3 regions of the Mesorhizobium sp. B2-5-3 genome follow, and region 3 is predicted to be linked to each of the others. Evidence: predicted binding sites of a transcription regulator. Region 3 holds the regulator's gene; each other region holds the start of a gene.
What was found. Region 3 encodes PhoB, which activates phosphate uptake and scavenging genes when phosphate is short. Its sites were predicted from a motif close to TGTCATNNANCTGTCAT; they were not measured.

Region 1 (4,659 bases), on a different contig from region 3:
TGGCCGGCGACAAGCCGGCCATGAACGCAAGGCGCGCCTTTATCGCGGCGGCGCGTGAAGTGGACGTCTTCGTCAGCGACAAGGCGCCGGCCTGATCCAGGCCGGATTGCCGCCGCGCGCCGTCATTCCTCTGTTTCAATCTCGGCGTCAGTCTCGGGTTTCTGACGCTCCCGCGCCGCAGCCTTGGCCGCCAGCTTTTCGGCCTTCTTGGCCGCCTTCTGGCGATCGCGTTCTTTGCGTTCCTGATCGTAATTTGGTGCTCGTGCCATAGCGGCTCCTTTTTTGCTGTTCTTGTGGGCTGACTACGCGTCGTTCGCCTTCCGACGTCTCGGAGCCGGCACCAGGGTTCCTATAAGCTGCTTCGGTCGATCACAAGGTCGGCGGCGCCGAAACGCTCCTTTGCCGTCAGCTGCTGATGCCAATAGGGATAGAGCAGGGGCGGGCGGCTGACCGCGTCGAGGCGATCACGTTCTTCGCCGGCCAGCGTCAGGCTGGCCGCCGCGATATTGTCCCTGAACTGGGCCTCGTTGCGCCCGCCGATCACAAGCGAGCTGATAGCCGGCCGGCCAAGCAGCCAGGCAAGCGCCACCTGTGCGGCGGACACACCGCGGGCCTTGCCGATTTCGACCAGCACATCGACGATCCGCCACAGCCGGTCCTCGTCGCGGATTGGCGGTTCGGACCAGCCGGCGACCTGGCGCGCGGTCGGGCTGTCACGGTGATACTTGCCCGACAGCAGGCCTCCCGCCAGTGGGCTCCACACCAGCACGCCCAATCCCTGGTCGACCGAGATCGGCAGCAGCTCGTATTCGGCTTCGCGTGCTTCGAGCGTGTAGTGGATCTGCTGGGTGACGAAGCGCGGCTGATGGCGGGTGTCACTGATGGAGAGCGCCTTCATCACCTGCCAGCCGGAATAGTTGGAGCAGCCGACATAGCGGATCTTCCCCTGGCCGACCAGCGTGTCGAGCGCGGCGATGGTCTCTTCGAGTGGCGTCACGCCGTCCCATTCGTGCAGGAAATAGATGTCGATGACGTCGGTCTTGAGCCGCTTAAGGCTTTTCTCGCATTCGCGGATCAAATGATGGCGCGACAGGCCTTCGTCATTGGGACCGTCGCCGATGCGCATGCGCGCCTTCGAGGCGATCAGCACGTCGTTCCTGCGCTTGCCGCCGAGTGCCTCGCCGATGATCTCCTCCGACAGGCCGTCCGAATAGACATTGGCCGTGTCGATGAGATTGATGCCGGCATCGATGCACAGATCGATCATGCGCTTCGCCTCGGCGAGATCGCTGTTGCCCACAGCCGCGAACGGGCCGGCGCCGCCAAAGGTCATGGTGCCCATCGTCAGCGCCGAAACCTTCAGGCCGGAACGGCCGAGAGTGCGGTATTCCATGTCAGTCCTCGCGATTGAGAAGAATGGCCCGATCAGGTTGCTGGATTTGTAGGACAATCCGTGCGGCTTGTCGCCCTCCGGCCCCAGCACACCGATGAGCGGCCGTGGCGTGCCCCTGCAATAAAACCGTCATTGCCGGCCTATACTCAGTCGATCAGGGCGTTGCGCGCCGCCGTCAGGACGCGACCAGTGCGCCCGGTCGTTGCCGGAGGCGGCAGCTTGCAGATGGAGGAACACCGATGAATGAATCCATACCCAAGTCCGGCGCCCGGGACTGGCTGGAAGCCGAACTCGCCGACACGCTCGACGAGGACTATGAACTGGAGATGTCGGAACCGGCGCTGTCGCTGGAGATCGCCAGGATCTACAAGAACGCGCATCCGCCTTCTATCGACCGCATGCAGTATTTTCGCGACCTGATCGGGCTGCAATCCGAGCTGATCAAGCTGCAATCCTGGGTCGCCTACCACAAGAAGAAGCTTGTGGTGATCTTCGAAGGCCGCGATTCGGCTGGCAAGGGCGGCGTCATCAAGCGCATCACCCAGCGGCTCAACCCGCGGATCTGCCGCGTCGTGGCGCTTCCGGCACCGACCGAGCGAGAGACGTCGCAATGGTATTTCCAGCGTTATGTGCCGCACCTGCCGGCCGGCGGCGAGATCGTTCTGTTCGACCGCTCCTGGTACAACCGTTCCGGCGTCGAGCGGGTGATGGGTTTCGCTGGGCCCGATCAGGTGGAGGAATTCTTCCGTGACGTGCCGGAGTTCGAGCGCATGCTGGTCCGTTCGGGCATCACGCTGGTCAAATACTGGTTCTCGATCACCGACGAGGAACAACAGATGCGCTTCCTGATGCGCATCCACGATCCGATGAAGCAGTGGAAGCTGTCGCCGATGGACCTGCAGTCGCGGGTGCGCTGGGAACAGTACACCAAGGCCAAGGAAGAGACCTTCGCCCGTACCAACATTCCGGAGGCGCCCTGGTTCATCGTCGAGGGCAACGACAAGAAGCGCGCCCGGCTGAACTGCATCGACCACCTCTTGCAGCAGGTTCCCTATGAAGAGGTGCCGCACGAGGAGATCACGCTGCCCGAGCGGGTCTTCAATCCCGAATACGAGCGCCAGGTGCTGCCGCGCGAGCTCTACGTGCCCGAGAAGTATTGAACGAGAGTTTGTCCTTCTCCCCGTATAGTGACGGGGAGAAAGGATCTGCACCAAGGGTTGCCAATTCCCACTGTCGCAGACAACTAATTCCTAAGTCCGCTTGATGACGACATGCGTGGCAAGCGGCGTCGCTACTTGTTCGCTGCACGCGTAGCCGAGCTTCGGCATATCAATCCCGGCGAAGAGGTGCTCGCCGGAGCCGAGCAGCACCGGCGAGATCGCCAGATGCATCTCGTCGATGAGCCTCTCCTGGAGGTACTGCCGGATGGTGGCGACGCCGCCGCCGACCCGCACATCGCTGCCATTGGCCGCTGCCCTTGCCTGCTCGAGCGCCGAATGGATGCCATCCGTAATGAAGTAAAAGGTCGTGCCGCCCTCCATGACGATCGGCTCGCGCGCATGGTGGGTCAGCACGAAGACCGGCACATGATAGGGCGGGTTGTCGCCCCACCAGCCCTTCCAGTTTTCGTCAGGCCATTCGCCGCGGATCGGCCCGAACATGTTGCGGCCGAGGATCCAGGCGCCGACATTCTCGAAGCTGCGCGCCGCGAACGCCTCGTTGATATCGGTTGTGCCGTCATCGTCTCCGAGCACCATCTTGCGGAAGGTGCGGGTACCGATCATCCATTTGTGCAGGGCTTCCCCACCGACGCCGAGCGGGTTTTTCAAATCCTGGTCGGGACCGGCGCCGTAACCGTCGAGCGACAAGGTGAATGCGTTGACGCGAAGTCTGGACATGGAAAGCCTCCTCAGACCAGTTGTGTTTTGCAAGCAGTTACTTTCTAGCAAACCGATTGCAAATTGCAAGTGGTATTTTCCCCCATCGAAAAGATGCATATCCGTACTTCGCCTATGCGATGTCCAGAGTGTTGCCTGATGGTTGGTGCGGATGCCAAAATGGCGGTTGCCGAGACAGCCGCTATACCGGCTCATTTGCCGGTGGGTCCATGAAGAGCATATGGTTTGAAGGCGCTGGGGAAACTATGCTCTCAGCATCTCCGCCACCTCAGGGGCGAAATAGGTCAAAATGCCGTCGCAGCCGGCGCGTTTGAAGGCAAGAAGCGATTCCAGCATGACCTTTTCGCCGTCGATCCAGCCATTGGCGCCCGCCGCCTTGATCATCGAATATTCGCCCGACACCTGGTAGGCGAAGGTCGGCATCGCAAATTCGTCCTTCAGCCTGCGGATGATATCGAGATAGGGCAGGCCGGGCTTGACCATCAGCATGTCCGCGCCTTCGGCCAGGTCCTGCTCGGCTTCGCGCACCGCTTCGTCGGAATTGGCGTGGTCGATGTAATAGGTCTTCTTGTCGCCCTTGAGCAGGCCGGCCGTGCCGACCGCCTCGCGGTACGGCCCGTAGAAGGCGGAGGCGAATTTCGTCGCATAGGACATGATCGCCACGTCCTGAAAACCGTTTGCGTCGAGCGCGTCGCGGATCGCTCCGATGCGGCCGTCCATCATGTCGGACGGCGCGATGATGTCGGCGCCGGCCGCTGCTTGTATGACGGCCGCCGCGGTCACCTGTTCCACCGTCTCGTCATTGACGATGAGACCGTCGCGCAGAATGCCGTCATGACCATGGCTGGTGAACGGGTCGAGCGCGGCGTCGGTGATGACGCCGATCTCAGGCACCGCGTCCTTGATCGCGCGCGTGGCGCGGTTGATGACGTTGTCGGGATCGAGGATATGCGAGCCGGTCTCGTCGCGCAGCGAAATGTCCACATTGGGAAAGGTGGCAAGCGCGGGAATCCCTAGCTTCGCCGCGCGTTCGGCCTCCTTGACGGCAAGGTCGATCGACAGGCGGAAGACGCCCGGCATGGCGGCGATCGGCTCGCGCACTTGTCTGCCGTCGACGACGAAGATCGGCCAGATCAGGTCGTCGACGGAAAGCTTGTTCTCCTGCACCAGGCGCCGCGACCAGTCGGCCTTGCGCATGCGTCGCAAGCGGCGGCTGCCGGTGATGTCGTCGACGCTGCGCGCGCCGGCAGGTTTTGCGGGGGTGAATCTGTTCATCGCCAAAACTCTCGTTTGGCCGGCTTTTATCACGCACCCGTGGTGCTGACCAATGCGACACGTTTGTGCCAGCAATCCGGTCGGGTCCTTATT
Region 2 (4,659 bases), on a different contig from region 3:
AGCGTTCGCGCATCTCGCCCAGGAAGCCGGTATAGTAGGGGTGGGTGATGCCGGCCGTTTTCAGGATGTGATAGGGCAGGAAGGCGGGGCTGACGGCGCCCATGTCCTTGGCAGGGCCTGTGCGGTTCGACCAGATGACCAGTGGCGTCTGATGATGCTCCAGCGCCGCCTCGGCGGAAGCCTCCTTGCGCGGCGCGACATTGTCCTTCATGAACCCGGTCTCTACATAGACCGGCCCAAGCGGCGGCAGATGGTCGCCGAAGAAGGCGATGACGGTGGGGCGAGAGCGTTTCTTTGCCCATTCGATCAGGCGTTCGAGACCGCGGTCCGCGTCGGCCGAGCCCTCGGTGTAACTCAGCAGCGATTCACGCGCCCATTGGCTGATCGGCGCCTGCACGGTGTGGGTCGGGTTGTAGTAGCGGTTCGGCTCGTAAGGGCCGTGGTTCTGCAGGCTGACGGCAAAGAAGAACACCGGGGCATCGCTGGCATCGGCCTCGCTGATGATCTCGTCCGTCATCGCCGCGTCGGATGCCAGCGGCCCGCGCTTTTGCATCGGCGGCAACGTCTCTTCCGATCTGAAGTCGTCGAAGCCGAAATCGGCATAGACCGCGCCGCGGTTCCAGAACCAGTTGGTGCCCGGATGGATGGCGCGCGCCCTGTAGCCCTCCCTCTTCAGGAAGGTCGCCAGCGACGGCGTCGGCGTGCGCACATATTGCTGGTAGGGGATGCTGCCGGCCGGCAGGAAGGCGTTGGAGAAGCCGGTCAGTGCCTCGAACTCGATATTGGCGGTCATGCCGCCGAATTCGGGTGAGAACATGGAGCCCGAACGCAGCGCCCGCACGTTGGGGATCGGATCGGGCGTGATGGTGACCCCGGGCAGCTTGGTCGGATCCCAGAAGGATTCGCTCATGACGACGATGATGTCGGGCTTTTCCTGGGGCACCGAGGCGGTCACCTGCGGCCTGTCGATGGCCGCGATCGCCTTTTCCGAATAGCCTGGCGGCGCCGAGACATGCGCCATCGGCACGTTCAGCGCGAAGGCGAGCGCAAAGCCGTTGGAGGCGTAATTTTCCTTCTGGTCCCACATAATCGGGATGATCTGCAGCCGGTCCCGGGTCCAGGAGAAGGTGGCATAGTCCATGATCGAGACGAAGAAGGCGAGCAGCGGCACGGCCAGCGTCAGCCGGGCGAGACGGCCCTTGCGGCTGAGTATGGGCACTTTTCGACGCCAGACCCGCCAGCCATAGATGAGCAGCGACAGGCCGGCGACGATGCCGACAATCATGGCAAGGGCAGTCATCGGACGGTCACGCACCAGAAGCGGCAGCAGCGCCACGATCTGGCGGGAGTAGAGGAAATCGGTCGGGTAGAGGGGATCGCCGAGATAATGCGATTTCTGGTGACCGATGAAAGCCAGCGAGAGCGTCAGCGGCGCGACGATCATCAGGCTTTGATAGCTGCGGCCGAAAACGGCATCGAGGCCGACCAGAACCAGTGCGAACACCACGATCGTGGTCCAGCCCGGCTTGAGCGGCTGCAGGAAGAAGGAAACCGTGCCGGCGAAGTCGCCGCGCACGATCAATTCGATGGCGAACACCAGGACGGCCGCGATCAGCAGGCTGGTCAGCCCATAGCGTATGGTCGGCCACTTCCGTCCCGGCAGGTAGCCGGTGGAAGGATCGTCTTCCAGAAACTGTGGCGCGGCTTTGCCTGCGCCTTTCGAAATCCTAGCCACTTTAACTTCCCCACCCAGCGACAGACCCGTCACTCGATTGTCATGGAATTGTCACGCAAAGCTAGCGCCTGTGGCGGAAATAAGAAGAGCCAGCAAACGATTCGTGAGCGGTTTTCATCAGGAGTGATCGCCAAAAAGCCTTTTGGAACAGGCACTCGGCCGGCAAAGCTGCCAAGGGGCCGGGTCGAACCGGGCTTGACTTGGCAGGCCGCGTTGCGTCACAGGCAGGAAAATTCGTGTATCAGGCAAGCAGAACCGAGCTTTGGGAGCCCACACATGGCCGTTGCATTCACCTTTCCGGGACAAGGCAGCCAGGCTGTCGGCATGGGCAAGGACCTCGCCGATGCCTTCCCCGAGGCGCGTAGGGTTTTTAGCGAAGTCGACGACGCGCTCGGCGAAAACCTGTCGAAGCTGATCTGGGAAGGGCCGGAAGAGACGCTGACGCTCACCGCCAACGCGCAGCCGGCGCTGATGGCCGTATCGCTGGCCGCGATCAGGGCCTTGGAAGCGCGCGGCTTCTCGCTGAAGGACAAGATTACCTACGTCGCTGGCCATTCGCTGGGCGAATATTCGGCGCTTGCCGCCGCCGGCTTCGTCTCGGTTGCCGATGCCGCCAGGCTGCTGCGCATCCGCGGCAATGCCATGCAAGCGGCGGTGCCCGCCGGCGAAGGCGCCATGGCGGCGATCATCGGACTGGAGCAGGCCGATGTCGAAGCCGCCTGCGCCGAGGCTGCCAAAGGATCGGTCTGCCAGATCGCCAACGACAATGGCGGTGGCCAGCTGGTGATTTCCGGCGCCAAGGCAGCGGTCGAACTGGCTGCCAAACTGTGCACGGAAAAAGGCGCCAAGCGAGCGCTGATGCTGCAGGTCTCCGCGCCCTTCCATTCGGCGCTGATGGCGCCCGCCGCCGAGATCATGCGCGAGGCGCTGGCCGGGGTAACCAAGAACGCGCCTGTCGTGCCGCTCGTCTCCAATGTCACGGTCACTCCGACCAGCGATCCCGAAATCATTGCGCGCCGTCTGTTCGAACAGGTGATCGGCCGCGTGCGCTGGCGCGAGACGGTGGAGTGGTTCGGCGCGAACGGCGTCACCACGCTCTATGAAGTCGGCGCGGGAAAAGTGCTTTCAGGGCTGGCCCGGCGCATCAACCGCGAAATCGCCACGGCATCGGTCGGTTCCGCGGCCGAGGTCGAAACCGCACTGGCGGCGCTCGGGTGAGGCGCCGCGTGTGAATTTGATGGCGCGGCTTGTATCGCTGAAGATATTCCGTTGGTGATGGCAATCGGATACCCGCGAGACGTATACAGATAAGGTTGCTCGCTGAGCTTCCGAAACCAAAGAGGAAAACACATGTTCGAACTGACCGGCCGCAAGGCACTTGTCACCGGCGCGTCGGGAGGCATCGGCGAGGCGATCGCCAGGGTGCTGCATGCGCAAGGCGCCATCGTCGGCCTGCACGGCACGCGCGTCGAGAGACTGGAGGCGCTGGCCGCCGACCTGGGCGACCGGGTGAAGCTGTTTCCGGCCGACCTGTCGAACCGCGATGAGGTCAAGGCGCTCGGCCAGAAAGCGGAGGCCGATCTCGAGGGCGTCGACATCCTGGTCAACAATGCCGGCATCACCAAGGACGGGCTGTTCGTGCGGATGTCGGACGCCGACTGGGACAGCGTGCTCGAAGTCAATCTGACGGCCGTGTTCAGGCTGACGCGTGAGCTGACCCATCCGATGATGCGCCGTCGCCACGGCCGCATCATCAACATTACCTCGGTGGTCGGCGTCACCGGCAATCCCGGCCAGACCAACTACTGCGCCTCCAAGGCCGGCATGATCGGCTTTTCCAAATCGCTGGCGCAGGAGATCGCCACCCGCAGCATAACCGTCAACTGTGTCGCCCCGGGCTTCATCGAATCGGCGATGACCGACAAGCTCAACGACAAGCAGAAGGAGGCGATCATGGCCGCTATCCCGACGCGCCGCATGGGCACCAGCGCCGAAGTGGCGTCCGCCGTCGCTTATCTTGCCTCCAACGAGGCCGGCTACGTCACCGGCCAAACCATCCATGTGAACGGCGGCATGGCGATGATCTGATCGGGTCGGCCAAAGCATGCATTTCGGGCCGGGCCCGGGCATTCGCGGTGGCTTTGAGACGGCGACAGGCAACGCCTGGGCGGGCTGTGAAAAGCGACCATTTCGGCTTGGACGCCCACGATTTTTCGTGTAATGCGGCCCGCAACCCGGCGGTTCGGGCAAAAACCGGTCTGCGGCCATTGCGTTTCCGGCGGGACCATCTTTCAGCTTGATTAGCGGCATTCCGCCCGCTAACGAAGACAGACAACCAAAAGACGAGGATGCCCCAAATGAGTGACACCGCAGAGCGCGTCAAGAAGATTGTCATCGAGCACCTGGGCGTCGATGCCGACAAGGTGACGGAGCAGGCGAGCTTCATCGATGATCTGGGCGCCGACAGTCTCGACACGGTCGAACTCGTCATGGCGTTTGAAGAAGAATTCGGCGTCGAGATCCCCGATGACGCGGCTGAAACCATCCTGACGGTGGGCGATGCCGTGAAGTACATCGACAAGGCTTCGGCCTGACGCTTTCCGCAGTCATCACCGGGGAGGACCTGCGATGAGGCGTGTCGTCGTCACGGGCCTTGGGTTGCTGTCGCCGTTCGGCATGGGCTTCGAGCACAGCTGGAAGGAACTTCTGACCGGCCGCAGCGCCGCCAAGCGCATCACCGAGTTCGAGGTGGAGGATCTTGCCTGCAAGATCGCCCATGTCGTTCCGCGTGGTGACGGCAGCAACGCCACCTTCAATCCCGAGGCGGTGCTCGAGCCGAAGGAACTGCGCAAGATCGGCGACTTCATCCTGTACGGGATCGCAGCCGCCGACGAGGCGCTGAAGGATTCCGGCTGGCAGCCGAA
Region 3 (4,659 bases):
TCAGGCTCTATGAGAAGCTCAGCAAGGCGGAGATGGACGGCCGTGTCGAGCAGGCGCTGAAGCGCGCGGCACTGTGGAGCGAGGTCAAGGACAAGCTCAACGCCAGCGGCCTCAGCCTTTCGGGCGGCCAGCAGCAGCGCCTCTGCATCGCCCGCACGGTGGCGGTGAAGCCGGAGGTCATCCTGCTCGACGAGCCTGCCTCGGCGCTCGATCCGCTGTCGACCGCCAAGATCGAGGAGCTGATCGACGAGTTGCAGGCCGATTATACGATCGTCATCGTCACCCACAACATGCAGCAGGCGGCGCGCGTGTCGAAGCAGACCGCCTTCATGTATCTGGGCGAGCTGGTCGAGTTCGACCGCACCGAGAAGATCTTCACGTCGCCCCGCGAGAAGCGCACGCAGGACTATATCACCGGCCGCTTCGGCTGATCCCAGGCATACGAGGACCAAGATCATGGCCGAACACACAGTCGCAGCCTTTGACGAAGATCTCGGACAGATCAGCAGGCTGATCCGCGACATGGGCGATCTCGCCTCATCGATGGTCGGCGGCGCGACCAAGGCGCTCCTGAATTCCGACAACGCGCTCGCCCAGCGCGTCGTCTCCGACGACGCGATCATGGATGCGCGCCAGCGCGAACTCGACGACCGCGCCATCACCCTGATCGCCAAGCGGCAGCCCATGGCGGACGATCTGCGCCATGTCGTCGGCTCGATCCGCATGGCGGGCGATCTCGAACGCATCGGCGATCTCGCCAAGAACATCGCCAAGCGCGTCGGCACCGTCGGCCTTGCCGCCACGCCGCGCGACCTGTCGCACTCCATCGACGCCATGGCGCAGCTTGTGCTGATCCAGGTCCAAGGCGTGATCGAGGAGTATGCGGCGCGCGATGCCGCGGCACTTGCCAAGCTGCGCGCCGACGATGAACGCATCGACGTCAAATACACGTCGGTCTTCCGCGAGCTGCTGACCTACATGATGGAGGATCCGCGCAACATCACCGCCTGCACGCATCTTTTGTTCTGCGCCAAGAATCTCGAGCGCATCGGCGATCACGTGACCAACATTGCCGAAAATGCCTATTATGTGCTGACCGGCACGCAATTGCCCGCCAATCGCCCGAAGCAGGACGAGACGGCGATGTCGGCGCCAGCGGCTTGACGGCAGGGGTGACCAGTCGATGATCGCGCCACGCATCATGGTGGTGGAGGACGAGGAGCCGCTGGGTGTGCTGCTCCGTTACAATCTGGAATCGGAGGGTTATCAGGTAGAGGTGGTGACGCGCGGCGACGAAGCCGAGATCCGCTTGCAGGAGAATGTCCCTGACCTTCTTGTGCTCGACTGGATGGTGCCGGCGGTGTCCGGCATCGAGCTCTGCCGCCGTCTCCGCATGCGGCCCGAGACCGAGCGGCTGCCGATCATCATGCTGACGGCGCGCGGCGAGGAAAGCGACCGGGTGCGCGGTCTCTCCACCGGCGCCGACGACTATCTGGTCAAGCCGTTCTCAACGCCGGAATTCATGGCACGCGTCAAGGCGCTGCTGCGCCGCGCCAAGCCCGAAGTTCTGTCCAGCGTGCTCAAGGTCGGCGACATCGTGCTCGACCGTGGATCGCACCGGGTCTACCGCAAGAAAAGCGAGATCCGGCTCGGGCCGACCGAGTTCCGCCTGCTCGAATTCATGATGCGACATCCCGGCCGCGTGTTCTCGCGCAGCCAACTGCTCGACAATGTCTGGGGCGAAACGATCTATATCGACGAGCGCACCGTGGACGTGCATGTCGGCCGGCTGCGCAAGGCGGTCAACAACGGCCGCATGCCTGACGTGATCCGCACCATTCGGGGCGCGGGGTATGCGATTCGCGAAGACTAGGGATATGTCACGCAACGTTCTCGCCCACGCCTGATTTCGCCTGTGCCCCCGGCGCGAAAATCTCCTGGTCGACGAAGGTCAGCGCGCGCATGGCGCAGCCCTCGCGGATCAGCGGCAGTTCGTTCGGCTCGGTGTCGAAGGAAATCGATTTCGAGTGCTGGCCGCCGGCGGTCTGGGCAATGGCCTCGCGCAGAGCCGGCTCGATCAGGTCGAAGGCGGCGGCGCTGACGCCGACCATGGCGACCGGCGCCGGATCGATCAGCGCGAACAGGCTGCCAAGGCCGTAACCCAGCGCCTCGCCGGCCTTGCGGTAGGCTTCGCGCTCCGGCCCGTCCTTTTCGCGCGCCGAGGCCGCCAGGGTGCGCATGTCGGCGTCGCTGACGTCGACGGGCTCGGTGTCCTCGCCAAGCTGCCTCGCGTTGCGCCAGATGGCATAGTTGCCGGCATAGGCCTCGACGCAGCCGCGCCGCCCGCAGCGGCAGAGCGCCCCGCCGGGGCGATGGATCATGTGGCCGAACTCGCCTCCGGATGAATGGGTGCCGGTGAACAGTTCACCCTTCAGCACCAAGCCCATGCCGATGCCGTGCGACAAAAGGATGGCGATGAAGTCGTCGCGGTAGCGCTGGGGATCGCGCCAGCGCAGCGCCACCGCCATCATGTTGCAATCGTTCTCCATGGTGGCGGGAATGCCGAACTCGGCCTCCAGTATGTCGGCGAAGGCGATGTCGGTCTGCGGCGTGATCGGCGACCACAGCATGGTGCGCGCATCCGTGTCGGTGATGCCCTGGATCGCCAGCGCGATACGGGCGATGCTGCCGACGTCGAGGTCGGGATCCTCGAACCGCCGCCTGACGATGGCCACGCATTCGCCGATCAGCGCCTCGCGCGACAGGGTGAGCGTGTCCAGCCGGCGCTGCTCTTCAGATATCACCTGGCCGGCATAGTCGATGACGGCGACGGAGAGAAAATTCAGCGACAGCACCACGGTCATCACCGCCGCGGCTTCAGGGTTGAGGCTGAGGCCGACCTGCGGCCGGCCGCGTTTCAGCGCACCGGCCTCGCTCGGCTTGCTCTGCGCCAGGATGCCTTCGCCAATCAGGTCGGAGGAGATCGCCGATATGGTGGAATGGCTGAGCCCGGTGGTCGCGGCAATCTCGGTGCGCGAGGGCTGCCCGGCACGGCGCACGGCCGCGATCACCATCGCCCGGTTGCGTCGGCGCAAATCGTCGTGGCGGATTCCGACCGACATGTTTCTCGCATCCTCCCCGTCGCCGCGTTCTCTCCCCAGGATCCCGACGACCGTCAAATACTGGCAGAACCGGCCTTGGCTGTCATTATTTATTCCGGAGCTCGAAAAAAATTCACGAGGACATCAAAATACATCAGAATCGACGTTGACAGCGTTCCGACGATGGACCAGTGTTTTTTCGAGGCTCGAAAAAATAGAGCCTTTGTGCCGGCCTACGGGCCTGTTTGGTCGCGCCATACGCGGCGCAGGGAGGATTAAGATGAAGAGATTCACAGCCGCCATCCTGGCGGGTGTCGCCATGTCGCTGACGCTCGCGTCGGTCGCGCAGGCGAAGGACAAGGTCATCGGCGTTTCCTGGTCGAACTTCCAGGAAGAGCGCTGGAAGACCGACGAGGCCGCCATGAAGAAGGCGATCGAAGCCGCCGGCGACAAGTATATTTCCGCCGACGCCCAGTCCAATCCCGGCAAGCAGCTCACCGACGTCGAGAGCCTGATCTCCCAGGGCGCCAATTCGCTGATCATCCTGGCGCAGGACGCCTCCGCCATCGGCCCGGCGGTGCAGAAGGCGCTCGACGAAGGCATTCCGGTCGTCGGCTATGACCGCCTGATCGAGAACAAGGACGTCTTCTATCTGACCTTCGACAACAAGGAAGTCGGCCGCATGCAGGCCCGCGAAGTGTTCAAGGTGAAGCCGGAAGGCAACTACGTCTTCATCAAGGGCTCGGGTGCCGATCCGAATGCCGATTTCCTGTTCTCGGGCTCCATGGAAGTGCTCAAGGACGCCATCGACAGCGGCAAGATCAAGAATGTCGGCGAAGCCTATACGGATGGCTGGCTGCCGGCCAATGCGCAGAAGAACATGGAGCAGTTCCTGACCGCCAACGACAACAAGGTCGACGCGGTCGTCGCGGCCAATGACGGCACTGCCGGCGGCGTCGTCGCGGCGCTGACGGCTCAAGGCCTGGCCGGTACCGTTCCGGTCTCGGGCCAGGACGGCGACCACGCGGCGCTGAACCGCATCGCGCTCGGCACGCAGACCGTGTCGGTGTGGAAGGACGCGCGTGAACTCGGCAAGAATGCCGCCGAGATCGCCTCGCAGCTGGCCGACGGCAAGAAGATGACCGATATCGCCGGCGTCAAGGACTTCACAACGCCCGGTGGGAACACCGTCAAATCGCTGTTCCTGACCCCGGTTGCGATCACCAAGGACAATCTCAACGTCGTCATCGACGCCGGCTGGATCAAGAAAGACGAGGTCTGTGCCGGCGTCGCGGCGGGCAGCGTAGCGGCCTGCAACTGATCTTCCATTTCATGCGATGAACGCCGCGGCTGCCAAGCCGCGGCGTTTTTTCAAGAAGATTTGTTTTTCCGCCCCGGGCGGGTAACTTCTAGGCTGGCTTCCGGCATCCCGCATCGGACGGGCAGGCCGGTGGGAGAAAATCATGACCGATACGACGTCCAACCCGCAGGCCGACACCGCGCGTGCGTCGGAACTCGGCGCCGTCGCCCGGTTCCTTAAGGCGACCGAGATCGACAC

Region 1: ppk2 (polyphosphate kinase 2) is a predicted target of PhoB. The motif match lies at 1,510-1,526, and genes of this name have one in related genera.
Region 2: FJ867_RS25275 (LTA synthase family protein) is a predicted target of PhoB. The motif match lies at 1,774-1,790, and genes of this name have one in related genera.

What each region holds. Positions count from the first base shown of each region.
Region 1 is NZ_VFUS01000003.1:176,232-180,890, forward strand. Features, by position in the region: gene FJ867_RS08215 (DUF982 domain-containing protein) at 1-95, shown strand, start outside; gene FJ867_RS08220 (hypothetical protein) at 123-269, opposite strand; gene FJ867_RS08225 (aldo/keto reductase) at 350-1,393, opposite strand; gene ppk2 (polyphosphate kinase 2) at 1,633-2,553, shown strand; gene FJ867_RS08235 (dihydrofolate reductase family protein) at 2,644-3,291, opposite strand; gene hemB (porphobilinogen synthase) at 3,535-4,566, opposite strand; gene FJ867_RS08245 (DUF2066 domain-containing protein) at 4,655-4,659, opposite strand, start outside.
Region 2 is NZ_VFUS01000014.1:84,019-88,677, forward strand. Features, by position in the region: gene FJ867_RS25275 (LTA synthase family protein) at 1-1,735, opposite strand, end outside; gene fabD (ACP S-malonyltransferase) at 2,012-2,953, shown strand; gene fabG (3-oxoacyl-[acyl-carrier-protein] reductase) at 3,086-3,823, shown strand; gene FJ867_RS25290 (acyl carrier protein) at 4,093-4,329, shown strand; gene fabF (beta-ketoacyl-ACP synthase II) at 4,364-4,659, shown strand, end outside.
Region 3 is NZ_VFUS01000001.1:60,120-64,778, reverse strand. Features, by position in the region: gene pstB (phosphate ABC transporter ATP-binding protein PstB) at 1-431, shown strand, start outside; gene phoU (phosphate signaling complex protein PhoU) at 457-1,164, shown strand; gene phoB (phosphate regulon transcriptional regulator PhoB) at 1,184-1,873, shown strand; gene FJ867_RS00305 (ROK family protein) at 1,881-3,122, opposite strand; gene xylF (D-xylose ABC transporter substrate-binding protein) at 3,382-4,422, shown strand; gene FJ867_RS00295 (sugar ABC transporter permease) at 4,565-4,659, shown strand, end outside.